Regions from separate parts of the Leptolyngbya sp. ST-U4 genome, predicted to be linked through region 1. Evidence: riboswitches for the same ligand, from Rfam matches in the RefSeq annotation. Region 1 holds a riboswitch; the other holds the start of a gene.
What was found. A riboswitch is a leader RNA that binds a small molecule or an ion and turns the genes downstream of it on or off. The one in region 1 is predicted to bind cobalamin.

Region 1 (7,576 bases):
CAAAGCTATAGCTGGCGCAATGTTATGCCTGCCCTGGCAGAACAAGGGTTTCGCTCGATTGCCCCCGATTGGATTGGCTCTGGTTTTTCCGCTCAGCCCGATCGCCGCGACTTTGCCTACACGCCGGATGCCTATGTCACTGCCCTGGGAGATTTTTTGGATGCACTAGCGATCGACCGCTGTTCGCTGGTGGTGCAAGGTTTTGTGGGGTCGGTGGGGTTACAGTACGCGCTGCGTCATCCCAATCGGATCGAACGGCTAGCAATTTTGAATACGCCAATCGGTACGGCGGCAAAACTTCCCTGGAAAATACGCCAGCTTGGAATTCCCCTGGTGGGCGAAATGATGACCCAAGACCCGCTTCTGGTCGATCGCACTTTGGAGGGCGGTGGCGGTTATCGGGTTGAGGATAAAGATCTGGATGTGTATCGTCGTCCGTTTCTAAAAAGTTCAGCGGCGGGTCGATCGCTATTTGTCACGGTGCAAAATCTACACTTGGCGGAGGCCATGGCAGAAATCGAAAAGGGCTTTGCAGACTGGAAACAGCCCACCCTAATCGCCTGGGGAATGCGCGACCCGTGGTTACCGTTTAGTTTGGCTGAAACGCTGAGGCAGCAAGTAGCGGATGCTGAGCTTGTCAAGCTGGAAGAAGTCGGGCATTACCCGCAGGAGGACTGGCACGAGAGAGTAAACGAGGTGCTGCTGCCGTTTTTGCGCCGCCAAATTCTGTAGGTTGCTTCGATCGCTCCGGTCCGATCGTTCCCTGAAGCGTTGAGCCGCCGTGAAACCTATGCCTGAGTCCCAAAATTGCCCGTGATGATTCCGAAGCTGTTCGATATAATCGCCTTGAGGAAAGCTAGACGATCCTGGCGGTAAACGCCTTGATTTCTTTGGATTCTCCCTCATTGGTTCTTGCTTCGTATCTTTCGCTGCTGTCCTTTACTTTGCACGTGTGGCTTGTGATCGCAATTTATCCCGGCAGTTTTGATCCGATTACACGCGGTCATCTGAATATCATCGAGCGGGGCTGTCGGCTCTTTGAACAGGTGATTGTGGTCGTGTTTCGCAACCCGAATAAAGCCCCTTTATTTCCGGTAGAGCAGCGCACTGACCAAATTCGGCGATCGACCCAGCACTTACCCAACCTGGAGATTGATCACTTCGAGGGTTTAGCCGTCACCTATGCCAGAATGCGCCAGGCACAAGTCCTCCTGCGAGGGCTGCGGGCCGTGTCCGACTTTGAGATGGAACTGCAAATGGCACACACCAACAAAACCCTCTCCGCCGAGATTGAAACCGTTTTCCTCACCACTGACCCGGAATATAGCTTTCTCAGCAGCAGTGTTGTCAAAGAAATCGCCCGCTTCGGCGGACCCATAGACCATCTTGTTCCCCCTCCTGTCGCCCTGGATCTGTACCAATGCTTCGCCAAAACTCCGATCGCCCCAGCCCCGACCGCAGAGCCTCGAACGGTAGCCACTCTGGGAACCAGCAGCCCAGCCACCGGGAAGGGGTACGACTCAATGGAGTAGACATTCAGCGCGAGCTAAACAGGCTAGAAGAAATCATTCTCGACAGTCCCCGAATTCCGCTCAGCCGGCGGACGCTGGTGGACGAAGAGCAGTTGCTCGATCAGCTTGATCTGGTGCGGCTCAGTTTGCCCGGAGCTTTTCAGGAAGCCACCGAGCTATTGCTGCACAAAGAGGAAGTGCTGCTGGATGCAGAGCAGTATGCCGAGGAAATTATTGAAGCCGCTCAGCAGCGAGCCGCCCAGATTCTGGATGAAATGGGCATTATCCGGCAGGCAGAGCTTGAGGCACAGCGAATCCGACAGCAGGTGCAGCAGGAATGTGACTCCATGCAGCAGCAGACGATCGCCGATATAGAACAGATCCGACGACGTGCCCAGCAAGAGCTAGAAGACCTTCAGCGCATGGCTCTGGCAGAGTGCGAAGAAATTCAGCGCGGGGCAGACGACTATGCCGACCGCGTCTTGCGCGATATGGAACAGCAGCTCAACGAAATGATGCGGGTGGTGCGGAACGGACGGCAGCAGATTTCGGGCGGAACCTCAAATCCAGCGAGTGACAGCTATTCTGCCAACCGCTTTCCCCCAGCTTCACGTTACTAGGTCACTCTTTCTGCTTTAATCCATCAAAACTTCATTCGCGATTGCGGGTTTTCCTCAATTCTGCTGGATTAATGCAGAGGCTAGACTGTAAATACAGAGTTCCCTGAGATTGTCAAGCTTAGAACCCAAATATGACATCAGAAGAGTTTGTTACTCAAGCAAGGGCAGTGCTAGAACAGGCACTGACAAACCTGCAAACCACAACGCTGCTGAATTCACAGCTTGAGCAGCAAATTTTAGAAACTGGGCGTTCCCTGCAAACCCTGAGCTATCTGCTAGATGCCTTGTCCTCATCCGAGCGTTCTGCTGAGAGCGGGCAAGATAATCCACCCAACCACGGTCAGCCTAATTAGTTCAAATTCGTTCAAAACCGATTTTCCTCATCAAATGCAGGTCGGTGAGAAAGTGTTGCTCCTGGGTTTGTGCCTACTAAGAATGCGGCATCGTACAGACGAAGGTTCTGAAAGCTGCAAGATGTGGGCTGCTTTAAGACCGATTCGATCGCCAGACATAGCTCTCTTAAACAGGTCGGCTTCACAAAATAGCGGTCGGCTCCGAGACTCATTGCCCGCTCTCTATCTTCTGGACGCGCACAGGCTGTAACCACAAAAACTGGAATCTGAAGCGATCGATTTGCCATTTCTTGCAGCACCGCGAACCCATCGATATCGGGCAGCTTCAGGTCAAGCAAAATGAGGTCAGGGTGATACACAGAGAGGGTTGCTAGTGCCTGTCTCCCTTCTGTAACGGCTGCAACTCCCACTCCAAAGCAAGTTTGCAGATAGTCCTGCATCAATTCGCGATTGTAAAGATTATCCTCAACTAACAAAATACGATCGCGCTTTTCCTGACTAGCTTGGGGTACAGTCATTGAGGGAAGCAAGAGGAGAGCAAGAGGGGCAGCATTTTTTAGCAATTTAGACTTGCAACAAACAAGGGGTGACTTTGCGATTCATGAATTACGAGTGGATCAGCCCTGAAAGATAAGAATAGTTTTAATTAGTTCGTTTTTTAATTTAATTTTAGTTATTGTACAGTCGATTCGCATCTTTGCAGAGACTACTATTTTTCACTTGCATTGTAGCCTTTAAAGTAAATTGGCTCAGTGATCGCAAGCAGATAGCTACAGCGATAGGGAACATCATCTGTGGTAGGGTGATGAGACGATTAAATTCGTTGGTTCTGGCGGAGAGCAGCCGTCAGAGGTAGATAGACCCTGCAATGGATAAGGAGTCTAGAAAACCGGGGAAAGTTTGGTGTAAGTCCAACGCTGTCCCGCAACTGTAATGAGCAGGCTCGATCGTTCGGCGAAAAAGCTCGATCGTTCGCAGTTCCATCTCTAAGTCAGGATGCCCACCAACGCTCAAAAGTTCACTCAATCTGCGAGGTACAGATGACAACTGCAATGCAAAGCTCCCGGCAGCGCACGATTCAATTTGCGCTTTCGATTCCCGTCCAGTCTGCTCTGTTTTTGTCACTCACTTCAATCACGCTCTGGACGATCTACTTCAGCCCCCATTTGCCCGCACACAATACCCTGCACGAAACCCGCCACTCGATGCTGGGGGTAGGCTGTCATTAGGCAATTCGTAGGATGTTTGAAACGTCAGGATGAGTTTCCAAACCGCTTCCTAGCCTCCTTATTCCAGGGGGAACCTCGCCCACTTCAGGGTTCAACGCCCTAGAGTTGGGGACAGAAAGGGGAATCGTGGGGGCAAGGTGGAGGATTGGATACTGCTTAAACATCTTTAGTGAAGCAGGGGTAGCTTCCTGCAAAATCTAAGGCAACAAAAGAGGCAGCACATGACAACTTCATCGCGCCGTTGGCTCCTGGGCTGGCTTTGCCTGGTGAGCGTTTTGGTGCTAAGTCTTTCAGCTCAGGCACATCCGGAACAGGTTCATCAAGGCATAGCGATCGATGCTCCGGCGGAAGCAGTGCAGTCTAAAACTCCTGTTCTTGCTGGCAAAGTTCAAATTCAGCTTGTCGCGCAGCCGCCCCTGAGCGAAATTGTTCCGGCACACCAGCCCGTCCGGCTCAGGCTTGAGGCAGCGAACCGCCAACACCAACCCGTGCAGAATGCTCAGTGGCAGATCACGCTCAATACGCCTGCAAAAACTCCCTGGCTTTCTAGCGATTTTCCAATGGTTGAAGGAACCACATTGCTTAATGCAAATCTGACTTCCGCAACAAGTCTGCTGGAGCTAGAAACCATCCTGCCGATTCGGGGAAGCTATACGCTGCAAGCCACGATCGCGGCTCCCGGAATCAACGCGCCCGTTGCCCAAACCTTTGTGCTGAATGTGCCAGAAAACCCGGTGAAATATCGCAATGCAGCAACGCTGGCGGTGATTTTGCTGCTGGTGGGGTTGCTTGGCGGTTGGCTCATCGCAAAACAGCCTCGCGGAGGCTCTGAGGAACTGTCTCAATCAGTACGACTGCTGTTGTCGGGGGCGGCAATGGCAGCCATTGTAGCTTTGCTGGTTGTGAACATCAGCGCGGAAAATGCTGAACATTCCCAGCTAGAACCGTTATCTTTAAGCCGGACGACGGCTGAGGTCGGGTCGCTCAAGCTGGAATACCTGGGCGATACGATCGCCACTGTGGGCAAACTGGCAGATCTATCGGCTCGATTGATTGATACCCGCACAAATCAGCCTGTTCAGGATACGACTTTTCGGCTGCAAGCAAAGGATCTAGAGCATGGCATGACGGTGCTGTCGGTCGCGGGCAAGCCCGATGCAAATGGCGTGTTCACTTGGCAGCAGCAGTTTTTTGACGGTGCGCCTCACCAGATTCAAATTGAGGCAGTTTCTCCAGCGAATTCTGCTCCGCTGACGCTGGCTCAGGCGATCGACATCGAAAGCATTGCGCCTCCGTTATCAGTGCGGCTGATGACGCTGGGCTATATGACCGCGATTGTGGGAATTGGGATGGTGATCGGGTTTGGAGCAGGGAGAATGCGATCGGGTTCACGTTATCGTAAAAGTTCTGTCAAGCCAGACACAGGCAGGATTTAAGAGGATGTTTAATTGGGTGTCTAGGCTTTTACACTGCCCCCTAAATTCCCCTCTTGTGGGAACTTTGAAACCTTTCTTAGCGGTTCAGTTCTCTCTAGGTTTAGAGGGTCAGGGGAGCGGTTCGCAGCACAGGTAGCCCGTTTCAAGCATCCTCTAAGAATTTGATCTTCAGGATTTTAAGCCAATATCAAAACTTCAGGAGATTTCACGATGCACAAAATTCCTGTCACGATCGTTACCGGATTTCTGGGCGCAGGCAAAACAACGCTCATTCGGCATTTGCTGCAAAACAACGAAGGGCGACGCATTGCAGTTTTGGTGAACGAATTCGGCGAAGTGGGCATTGACGGTGATTTGCTGCGTTCCTGTCAGGTTTGCCCGGAAGATTCCTCCGAAGCCGCGCTGGACGCTTCTCAGGTTGCAAACACGAATCTTGCAGACAATATTGTGGAATTGACGAACGGCTGTCTCTGCTGCACGGTGCAGGAGGAATTTTTGCCGACGATGCAGGAATTGCTGAAACGGCGCGATCAGCTCGACTGCATTTTGATCGAGACTTCAGGTTTAGCTCTGCCCAAACCGCTTGTGCAGGCGTTTCGCTGGCCTGAGATCCGCACTGGGGCAACGGTAGACGGGGTTATTACAGTGGTGGACTGTGAAGCTCTAGCTCAGGGGCAAATAGTCGGCGATCGGGACGCACTCACGGCACAGCGAGAAGCAGACCCCACGCTAGAACACGAAACGCCGATCGAAGAACTGTTTGAAGATCAGCTTGCCTGTGCCGATCTGGTGCTGTTGACCAAAGCCGATCGCGTAGACCCAGCAAATCAGGCGAAAGTGCAGCAGTGGCTTCAACAAGAGCTTTCTTCGGGAGTGAAGATTGTGCCCTGCCATCAGGGACAGATCAGTCCGAATGTTTTGTTGGGGTTTAATGCGGCAGTCGAATCTGATTTGGAGAATCGCCCCAGCCATCACGATCACGAGGAAGACCACGACCACGACGACGATATTAATTCTGTCCAGGTGATACTCGATTGCGCCTTTGACCCCGCTCAACTGATCGATCGCCTTAGAACCCTGGTGCAGCAGCAGGAAATCTACCGGATTAAAGGATTTGTTGCCGTGCCAAATAAATCGATGCGGCTCGTGCTTCAAGGGGTGGGCGATCGGTTTAACTCTTTCTACGATCGTCCCTGGCAGGGCGAGGAACTGCGCCAAACTCGGCTAGTATTCATTGGGCGGGCGATCGATCGACAGCAGATCGAACAGGCAATGATTCCGGTGACAGCGTAGCCTTGAGACCGGATTACAGTCGGGGCAAAATTTCGGGCAGTAGTGAGGCGGGAATTTTAGAAAGTGCCTGGTTTTGTCCTTCCAGTCCAAGCTGGCTGTAGCAGGCGCGCAGGGTTTGCAGGATGCAGGTGACAGCCGTTTGGCGCAGATCGGACTGCTGCTTCCAGCGTTGCAATGCTTGCAGGTGATGGTGCAGGGCTTGCTCCAGGTGGGAAAGCTGGTCTGCGGTGGCTAAACCAAGCTGAAGATCGGTAGCAAGCTGATAGTGGGCAAGTCCCTGGTTATTGTGGGTGGCAGCTACGTCAAACGAAATGACTCCCGGCTGCTGACCGAATTTCTGCGAGAGCTGCTCGATCGCTTCCAGAGCAGTCTGGTATGCCCCAATTGCTGCCTGCAAATATTCCATCCGATCGGCAGGCGGATCAGTATGGTTTGCCAGATGCCAGAATGCCGTGCCCAGATTGTTTTGCGTCGCAGCAAATGCAGCCGGAGCCGTGGAGGGAGTGCGATACTTTAGGGCAATTCGATACGCCGAAACTGCCAGCAAGAGCCAGTCACGCGGATGCTCATACTGTGCTAGATTCCAGAACGCCGTACCCAAATTATTTTGAATCATGGCAAAGTTGAGCGGGTCTTGCGCTGGATCGTAGTAGTGCAGGGCTTCGGTGTAGGCGGCGATCGATCGCTTCAGGTTGTCGAGCGGCTGCTGATGCTGTGCCAGATTCCAGTAGGTGGTTCCCAGATTGTTTTGTGTTGAGGCATAGCGCAGCGGGTCAGATTCCGCCGGACGGTAGCGCAGGGCTTCTTCGTAGGCTTTGATCGACTGTTGCAGCAGGGAAGCCGTGTTGCCATAGCGGGCAAGATCGCCATAAGCCGTGCCCAAATTGCTCTGCACCATTGCATAATTCGCTTCCTGCTCAGGCAGCCGAACCCGATCGAGGGCAAGGTGATAGGTTTGCACGCTCTGTTCTAGATACTGCTGCACCGTTGCCGGCCCTTGCCGCTGCATCAGGCGTCCCAGCATCCAGTACAAATTGCCCAGATCATTCAGCACGTCTACCCAGAGCAGCGACGCTTCTGGCAACCAGATCAAACACTGTTGATAGGCATCGATCGCCTGCTGATACAGTTCGA
Region 2 (7,576 bases), 210 kb from region 1:
GGTTGAATGACCCGTCGATCGAGAATGCAGCTTTCAAACTTGCTTCTCACTGACCTTTAAAGCACATCGCGCTGCAAGTAAGACTGCAAGACCTCTGGAACTTTTACCGTACCGTCCGGCTGCTGATAGTTTTCCAAAATTGCCGCCATTGTGCGACCTACCGCCAGACCAGAGCCGTTTAGCGTGTGAACAAACTGCGTCCCCTTTTTGCCTGCTTCCTTAAAGCGAATATTGCCACGTCGTGCCTGAAAATCTTTGCAATTCGAGCAGCTTGAAATTTCGCGATACTTGCCAGACGAGGGCATCCACACTTCCAGGTCGTAGGTCTTTGTGGCTGAAAATCCTAAATCTCCCGTGCAGAGCTGAATGACTCGATAGGGCAGCTTCAACGCCTGCAAAATCGCCTCTGCATTTTTCAACAGCGTTTGATGTTCTTCCTCCGACGTTTCCGGCAGCACAAACTTGTACATTTCTACTTTGTCAAATTGGTGCAGCCGAATCAGTCCGCGTGTATCTCGCCCATAGCTGCCCGCTTCACGGCGAAAACAGGGCGTGTAGGCGCAAAAATGTTTGGGTAGCTCTGTCGAATCCAGAATCTCGTCACGATACAGGCTGGTAATCGGCACTTCTGCGGTAGGAATGAGCCACAGATCATCGTTCTTGCACTGGAAGCTTTCCTCGGCAAACTTAGGGAGCTGCCCCGATGCCGTCAGCGTTTCAGAATTCACCAGAAACGGCGGCAGCACTTCGGTATAGCCTGCGGCAATGTGGGTGTTGAGCATCAACTGAATCAGGGCGCGTTCCAGAGCGGCTCCTGCTCCGATCAGCGACACAAAGCGGCTCTGGGCAATGCGGGTCGATTGCTCAAAGTTGAGAATCCCCAGCTTTTCGCCAATTTCCCAATGGGGCAGAATCTCTGAATTTGTTGGCAGGTACTCATCACCCCAGCGGTACAGCTCAACGTTCTCCTCTTCGTCTTTGCCGATCGGCGTACTTGGATCGGGCAGGTTAGGAATAGTGAGAACAGTTTTCTCAAGTTCTGCCTTGATCTCGCGCTCCTGTGCTTCTAGCTCGCCGATTTGCGCCTTAAGCTGATTGCCCTCTTCTTTCAGGGCTTGGATTTCGGCATCATCCAGTTTGGCTCCAGACTTCATTTTCTGCCCGACAAGCTTGCCGATTTCATTGCTGCGTGCCTGAAGCTGCGATCGTTTCACCTCAATTTCGCGCTGCTGGCGATCAAGCGAAAGTAGGGGAGACAAATCAAACTTGCCCCGCAAACTAAGCTGTGCCTGAAACGCTTCTGGATTTTCCCGTAGCTGCTTGAGGTCGATCACAACGGCTCCTCGACAATTTCAACCGAATTACTGCCAATAAATCAGGATAGCCTGTCTTGGGCAGAACCTAAACGTTAAAGCGGAACAGCATTACATCGCCTTCTTGCACCGTGTAGTCTTTACCTTCGCTCCGTACCAAGCCTTTTTCCTTGGCAGCCCCCATCGACCCGGTCGTAACCAAATCGTTGTAAGCCACGGTTTCAGCGCGAATAAAGCCTCGCTCGAAGTCGGTGTGAATGACGCCTGCCGCTTGAGGAGCCACCATTCCGGCTTTGATTGTCCAGGCACGAGTTTCTTTAGGTCCAGTCGTGAAGTAGGTGCGAAGTCCAAGCAGATCGTAGGTGGCGCGAATCAGAGACTTTAAGCCGCCTTCCTGCACACCCAGCGATTCGAGAAATTCAGCGCGATCGGCTTCTGGCAGTTCCACCAATTCCGCTTCGACCTGAGCCGATACAACGACGACCTGAGCGTTTTCTTGCTTTGCCAGCTCCCGGACGCGATCGACCCACTCGTTACCGCTTGCCAGATCATCCTCGGAAACGTTGGCGGCATAAATCACGGGTTTGCGGGTTAGCAGTCCCAGCACTTTGATCAGCAATTCTTCTTCTTCGTTTAGTTCAACCTGACGGGCGGGTTTGCCTTCGTTCAAGACAGGAACCAGCTTTTCGAGGACGGCTAATTCTGCCTGAGCTTCTTTACTGGTGCGGGCTTGCTTGCGGACGCGATCGATCCGGCGATCGATTTGCGCCAGGTCAGACAAGGCCAGTTCCAGGTTAATAATCTCAATATCACGCACCGGGTCAACCGAGCCTGCAACGTGAATAATGTCATCGTTGTCGAAGCAGCGCACCACATGCACGATCGCATCAACTTCGCGAATGTTGGCAAGAAACTGGTTGCCCAAGCCTTCGCCTTTGCTTGCGCCCTCGACCAGTCCAGCGATATCGACAAACTCCACCCGTGCCGGAATCACTTCTACTGAATCAGAGATCTTTGACAGCACTTGTAGCCGCTCATCGGGCACAGCCACCACTCCGACATTCGGTTCGATCGTACAAAAGGGAAAGTTTGCTGCTTCCGCCTTTGCATTTGCCACCAGCGCGTTAAACAGCGTGGATTTGCCTACGTTGGGCAGTCCGACAATTCCGGCTCTCAGCATGGTCTAATCCCAGGTCTATCCCTTTCAGGTTCATCTAATGTTCATTGTCCAGTGTGCCAGGTTTTGGGCGGAATCGACTATTTCACCTAGCCCCATCCCGAATGGGTTGCCTGCGTCATCAGCAGTTCCCGGATGCCAGAGCTGCCAATCTCGATCGCCAGAGCCGCCAGTAGAAAACCGAGAAGCTGAGTTGCAATGACTGCGCCTTCGGCTCCAATGAACTTATCAATCCAGGTTGCCTGACGAAAGATAAACCACGTCACTGCCATCGCCGCCCCAATTCCAGCCGCCACGCTGAGGTGTCCTACCGCAGAAGGCGCATTCGACATAAGAAGCATGACGGTGGTAAGGGTTCCGGGTCCGGCAAGCAGGGGCAGAGCCAGGGGAGTAATGGCAACGTCGCGTCCCTGTTCGACGATCGGTTGATCGAGTTCACCTCTGAGCATATCGAGGGCGATCATCAGCAGCAGCAAACCACCCGCCACCTGAAGCGACGCCATGCTGATATGCAGATAATTGAGAATGTATTTTCCGGCAAAGGCAAAGGTCAGGATGATCAACGTGGCGATCAAACTGGCGCGATCGACCACCCGGTTTCGTTCCGGCAGCTCCATCCCTTTGGTTAATATCAAAAAAATGGGTGCATTTCCCAGCGCATCCGCCAGCACAAACACGGCGATAAACGTTCGGACAAAAATCGAGATTTCGATGGAGAGTTCCATCAGCCGCTCACTGCTCCTAAAATTTCTCTTTTAGCGTAGCTTGATGGATCGATCGCTTCATCCTGCCCTTGGTTGAGTCGGGGAGGGCTTTGAAACTTCAGTCCTTGGAAATCTAACTAAAAATTCAACCTGTCTGCTGACAGTTCCCATTTGACAGTCCCTATTAGGATCCCAATCATGATGATTTACACAAACCGCAGCAGCAGCGATAGACTGATGAAGATGTCAAGGTAACGAACTGTTAAGCCTATGCGTTCTCGATCGCTGGTAGACCGTTTGCTGGCAGTTAGCCTTTTTTCAGCCTCATCCCTGGGAACTTTGGCTTTGTTTGGCTCCGTGCCGATGCTGCCTCACCTCACAGCACGACTGGCGGCAATGTTGCCTGACCTCTCTGAGTTCGCCCGTGATGATTTGCCTGCTCAGCCGCTGAGTCAGCAACCAGGAGCGTGGGTCGCCCAGTTGCCGAATGAAGTGCAGCCTCGATCGGTCGATTTGCTGCGAGACCGCGTGCCTCGTTAAAGTATGGTTTCTTAAAGTGTGGCTTTCTAAGGTTAGGGATGAACGCAATCCCCCACCCCACCATAGAGGCTGCTGGCGGAATGGGATAAGATAGCTTGGCAAACGTGAATCGCCGCAAGGGTGGGAAAGTTCGGTGTGAGTCCGACGCTGTGCCGCAACTGTAAATCTCAGCCGTGAATCTTAACGATGAATCTCGATCGTGCGTTTCAACGCTGAGTCTAAGCCAGGATGCCGCCTTGCTGGTTTTTCACTCTATTTCCTGCGCTGCACGGGAAAAGGGTTCTTGAGATATGATGCTTTCCTCTGATATTTCTGGTTCTTTTGCGGAAATTACCCCGCAGGATTCGCTTAATCTTGCCGATCGCGAGTCTGTCAGCGCTGTTCAGCTTGCGCCGCTGCCGTTGCACCGTCCGGTGCTGCTGGTAGGACATGGAAGCCGCGATGCTGATGGGCGGCAGGGCTTGCTGGACTTTGCCGAAGCATATCAGGCTCTCGATTCGTCGCGTCCGGTGGTTCCCTGTTTTCTGGAGTTAACGGAACCGACGATTCAGCAGGGAGTCGATCGCTGTGTCGAGCAGGGCTATACCGAGCTTTCAGTGCTGCCGATTTTGCTATTCGCCGCGCGGCATAACAAATTTGACGTAACCAATGAACTCGATCGCGCCCGTCAGCGGCATCCGCAGGTCAAGTTTCACTACGGCAGGCACTTTGGTATCACGCCAGGTATTCTCGATCTATGGCAAACCCGATTGGTAGAGCTGGATCAGCCCCAGTGGAACCCTCAAGGAATCGATCGCAGCGAGACAGTGCTGCTGTTTGTAGGACGAGGCTCAAGCGACCCCGATGCCAACGGTGACGTTTATAAAATGGCGCGGATGATGTGGGAAGGTAGCGGCTATCACACGGTCGAAACTTGCTTTATTGGCATTACCCATCCCCGTCTCGAAGAAGGCTTCCGCCGTGCCCGTTTGTACGAACCGAAGCGGATCGTAGTGCTGCCCTATTTCCTGTTTACGGGTGCGCTCGTTAAAAAGATTTTCAACATTGTGGACGAGCAGCAGCAGCTTCACCCTGACATTGAGCTGACCTGTCTCCCCGAAATGGGACTGCACCCCCAGCTTTTCCATGTGCTGCGCGATCGAGAAATCGAAACCCAGCTTGGTCAGGTAAACATGAACTGTGAAATGTGCAAATTTCGGCTGGCGGCGGTCGGTCAGGGAGACGCGCACGGACATTCGCACGATCATGGACATTCTCATGATCACGGACATTCGCACGGTCATGCTCATGAGGCGATCGACCCCTATGCGGAGCCGGAACAATACCATCAGCGGATCTGGAATGTGCCCTAGCTGAGAGCGATACACTAAAAACAGCAGAGTGAGGAATGGGCAATGTCAGAGGCAAAACCAGAGACTAAAGAATTTACGGTGGGCGATCGAGTGCAGGTCGTGGTGATGCCGCCTTATCTCAAAACGGCTGACCCGATGCCAATGCTGCGTCCTCCCAGTTTGATCCAGCTTGGTGAAGAAGGCGTTGTGATGGATCGCCGTCCCGGCAATTACTGGGGCGTGAAATTTGCCAGGGGAATTTTTTTGATGGAAAGCCAATACATCGATCGCTTGTTGTCTAAATAAGCGAATCTGACTCTAACCGTCCCTTAACATTTCACTCTTCATTCTTCGCGCTCAATTGGGTATAACCTTGCTCCGTCTGCATCTTGTGGACGGGGTTTTGTTTTATTGCGGTTGCCTTTATCGCTGTTCCTGATTGCAGGAGCAAAATTTAGCTCTCATTTTCTTGATTATTCATTAAATTTTGTTATATTTCTTAATATAATAGTGAGTGTAGGCTCACGATAATCCCCAACGAATGATTTCCAGGGGAAAACTGCTTCACATCGCTAGCCTCGCTCCCAGGTTCCCTGGCACTGCATGGTTCGCTTCGCTCTTTTTGCACTCATCCTTCCTCATTTAGATAAGCTATGAATCTCGCACAACGTCTTACTGCGACGACGATCGCGGTTCTTCAGCCCAATTTCACGCCGAACTACCTGTCTCAAACTGCCTGGACAATTTTGCGGGTCGTGGCAGGTGTCGTGATGGTTCACAACGGAATCGACAAACTCTCTAATATCGAAAGTTTCGCTCAGGCATACGTTCAAGTCATTGGGCTACCCTTCCCGATCTTTTTCAGCTATGTGGCAGCCCTCACAGAACTGGTTGGCGCACCGCTGCTAGCACTGGGATTTCTCACCCGTCCAGCGGCACTGGGTCTGTTTTCCACCATGCTGGTCGCGATGTATCACCATGTTCTGGTTGCAGGCTTCAGTATTCCTTACCTGGAACTGTCGATGCTGTATGCTGCCTGCTTCCTGTTCTTTGTAGTGAATGGGGCAGGTTTATTCTCGGTGGACACGCTGTTGGCGGGTTGGTTGAGCGCAGCTTCAGCGTCTCCGGTTCCGGCACTGGGGGTCACCACCTCGGCTGCATCTGTTTCTCAATCTGCTTCTCAGGAAGCAGCCATTAAGTAAATAGAAGTCGCTTTGGCGCAGCAGTAAACCGATCGTCCTAAAACCTTGCTCAAGCTGTGAGTCTGGAGGATGGCACTGTGAAGTGCTGCACTACTGCTCGATTCACACTGATTTCGATCTGTTGAGCAAGACGCAGTTGGGCGATCGGTTCTTTTAAGGTGTTAATGCCCAAGACCAGGGCTTCTGCAACTTCAAAGGTTGGGCAAATAATTTTTAGAACACCCCAGCGTCTTGACAGTTTGCAGCTTTGCAGACAGCGAATCTCTTCAAGCTGATAGGGATTTTCGCGGTAGAAGCTGAAGATGAGTTGGGTCAATTGAGCGTATAGGTTCATCGTCCTCAAATCCTTATATCAGACGCACGGCAAGCTAGGAAAAAATCCGTGGCAAAGGAGAAATCTAGTGATGAGAACCTGCACAACTTGAGCTTCTCGATCGATCTCCTCGCTATATTTCCTATTGAAGTGCAGCTCTTGTTTTCCGTGGGATGGTCGCAAGAAGATTTAACGTCTAGATTGTGGAAAAGGATAATTTGAGAAACGGCTGAAATTCACGTCCAGACGGAGTTTGACGAATTAAGCTTCTAATTTTTAACTTCACTTTTTGCAATGTTCGATCGTTTCTTCGAAACATAAATTGATAAAGATAAGTTTCGATCGTATTCATAATTGTTTTAATATTTTGCTATTGAAGAGTATAAATTAGAGGAGATTTGAGGAGTTGCGAAGACGGCTGCCAGCAATCCCGTGACATACAGCAATCCCGTGACATAAAAGAAGGATGCATAGCTAGCGAATACATCGTGAATCTGACCCACGGTGAGCGTTTCCAGCAGTGCGCTAGCGCCGAATGAAGACGATGCCGTAGTTTTTCGTGTAGCCCGTAGAGCGGAACAAAATCAGCGTTGAGGTAGGAGCGATCGCCTGCTAGCTGCCCAAGGAAAAGGTGATCAGACAAAAGGCAGTCAGGTACGTTGCAATGCTGCCTTCACCCGCAGCAGGAAGACCGAATAATTTAACGTTGCTCGTCGATGGATTCACGCGACGAGGATAACCCTCCACTGAGACAGCGCTCGTGCCGCTACAAGGCAGGCGATTGCTTTGCTGCTGCTTTGAAAGCGATCGGCTTCAGGTCACTGCGCTCTGTTTAAGGGGGATGATTTCTGTATCTCATGATTCTACGTTTATTGCTAAAAAACAATAGAAAAATTTATCAGCATAGATATATCGATGATTTAACAGGCTGATTCTCAGTGTTTGGGGCTATCCTCACGCTTTCTCAGCAATTTCCCAGCAATTTCCTAGCAACAA

Region 2: linked by a shared signal. The riboswitch ahead of NDA02_RS00125 (sirohydrochlorin chelatase) and the one ahead of NDA02_RS01005 (CbtB-domain containing protein) in region 1 are both predicted to bind cobalamin.

Annotation. Positions count from the first base shown of each region.
Region 1 covers NZ_JAMPKZ010000001.1:239,635-247,210, reverse strand. Annotated here, with positions in the region: gene NDA02_RS01030 (alpha/beta fold hydrolase) at 1-732, shown strand, start outside; gene coaD (pantetheine-phosphate adenylyltransferase) at 960-1,532, shown strand; gene NDA02_RS01020 (ATP synthase F0 subunit B) at 1,421-2,131, shown strand; gene NDA02_RS01015 (hypothetical protein) at 2,263-2,484, shown strand; gene NDA02_RS01010 (response regulator) at 2,496-3,002, opposite strand; cobalamin riboswitch at 3,337-3,507, shown strand; gene NDA02_RS01005 (CbtB-domain containing protein) at 3,525-3,713, shown strand; gene NDA02_RS01000 (hypothetical protein) at 3,935-5,149, shown strand; gene cobW (cobalamin biosynthesis protein CobW) at 5,360-6,442, shown strand; gene NDA02_RS00990 (tetratricopeptide repeat protein) at 6,456-7,576, opposite strand, start outside.
Region 2 covers NZ_JAMPKZ010000001.1:29,702-37,277, reverse strand. Annotated here, with positions in the region: gene serS (serine--tRNA ligase) at 57-1,334, opposite strand; gene ychF (redox-regulated ATPase YchF) at 1,402-2,493, opposite strand; gene NDA02_RS00135 (MarC family protein) at 2,580-3,203, opposite strand; gene NDA02_RS00130 (hypothetical protein) at 3,465-3,734, shown strand; cobalamin riboswitch at 3,834-3,989, shown strand; gene NDA02_RS00125 (sirohydrochlorin chelatase) at 4,028-5,086, shown strand; gene sipA (regulatory protein SipA) at 5,129-5,371, shown strand; gene NDA02_RS00115 (DoxX family protein) at 5,719-6,267, shown strand; gene NDA02_RS00110 (hypothetical protein) at 6,317-6,601, opposite strand.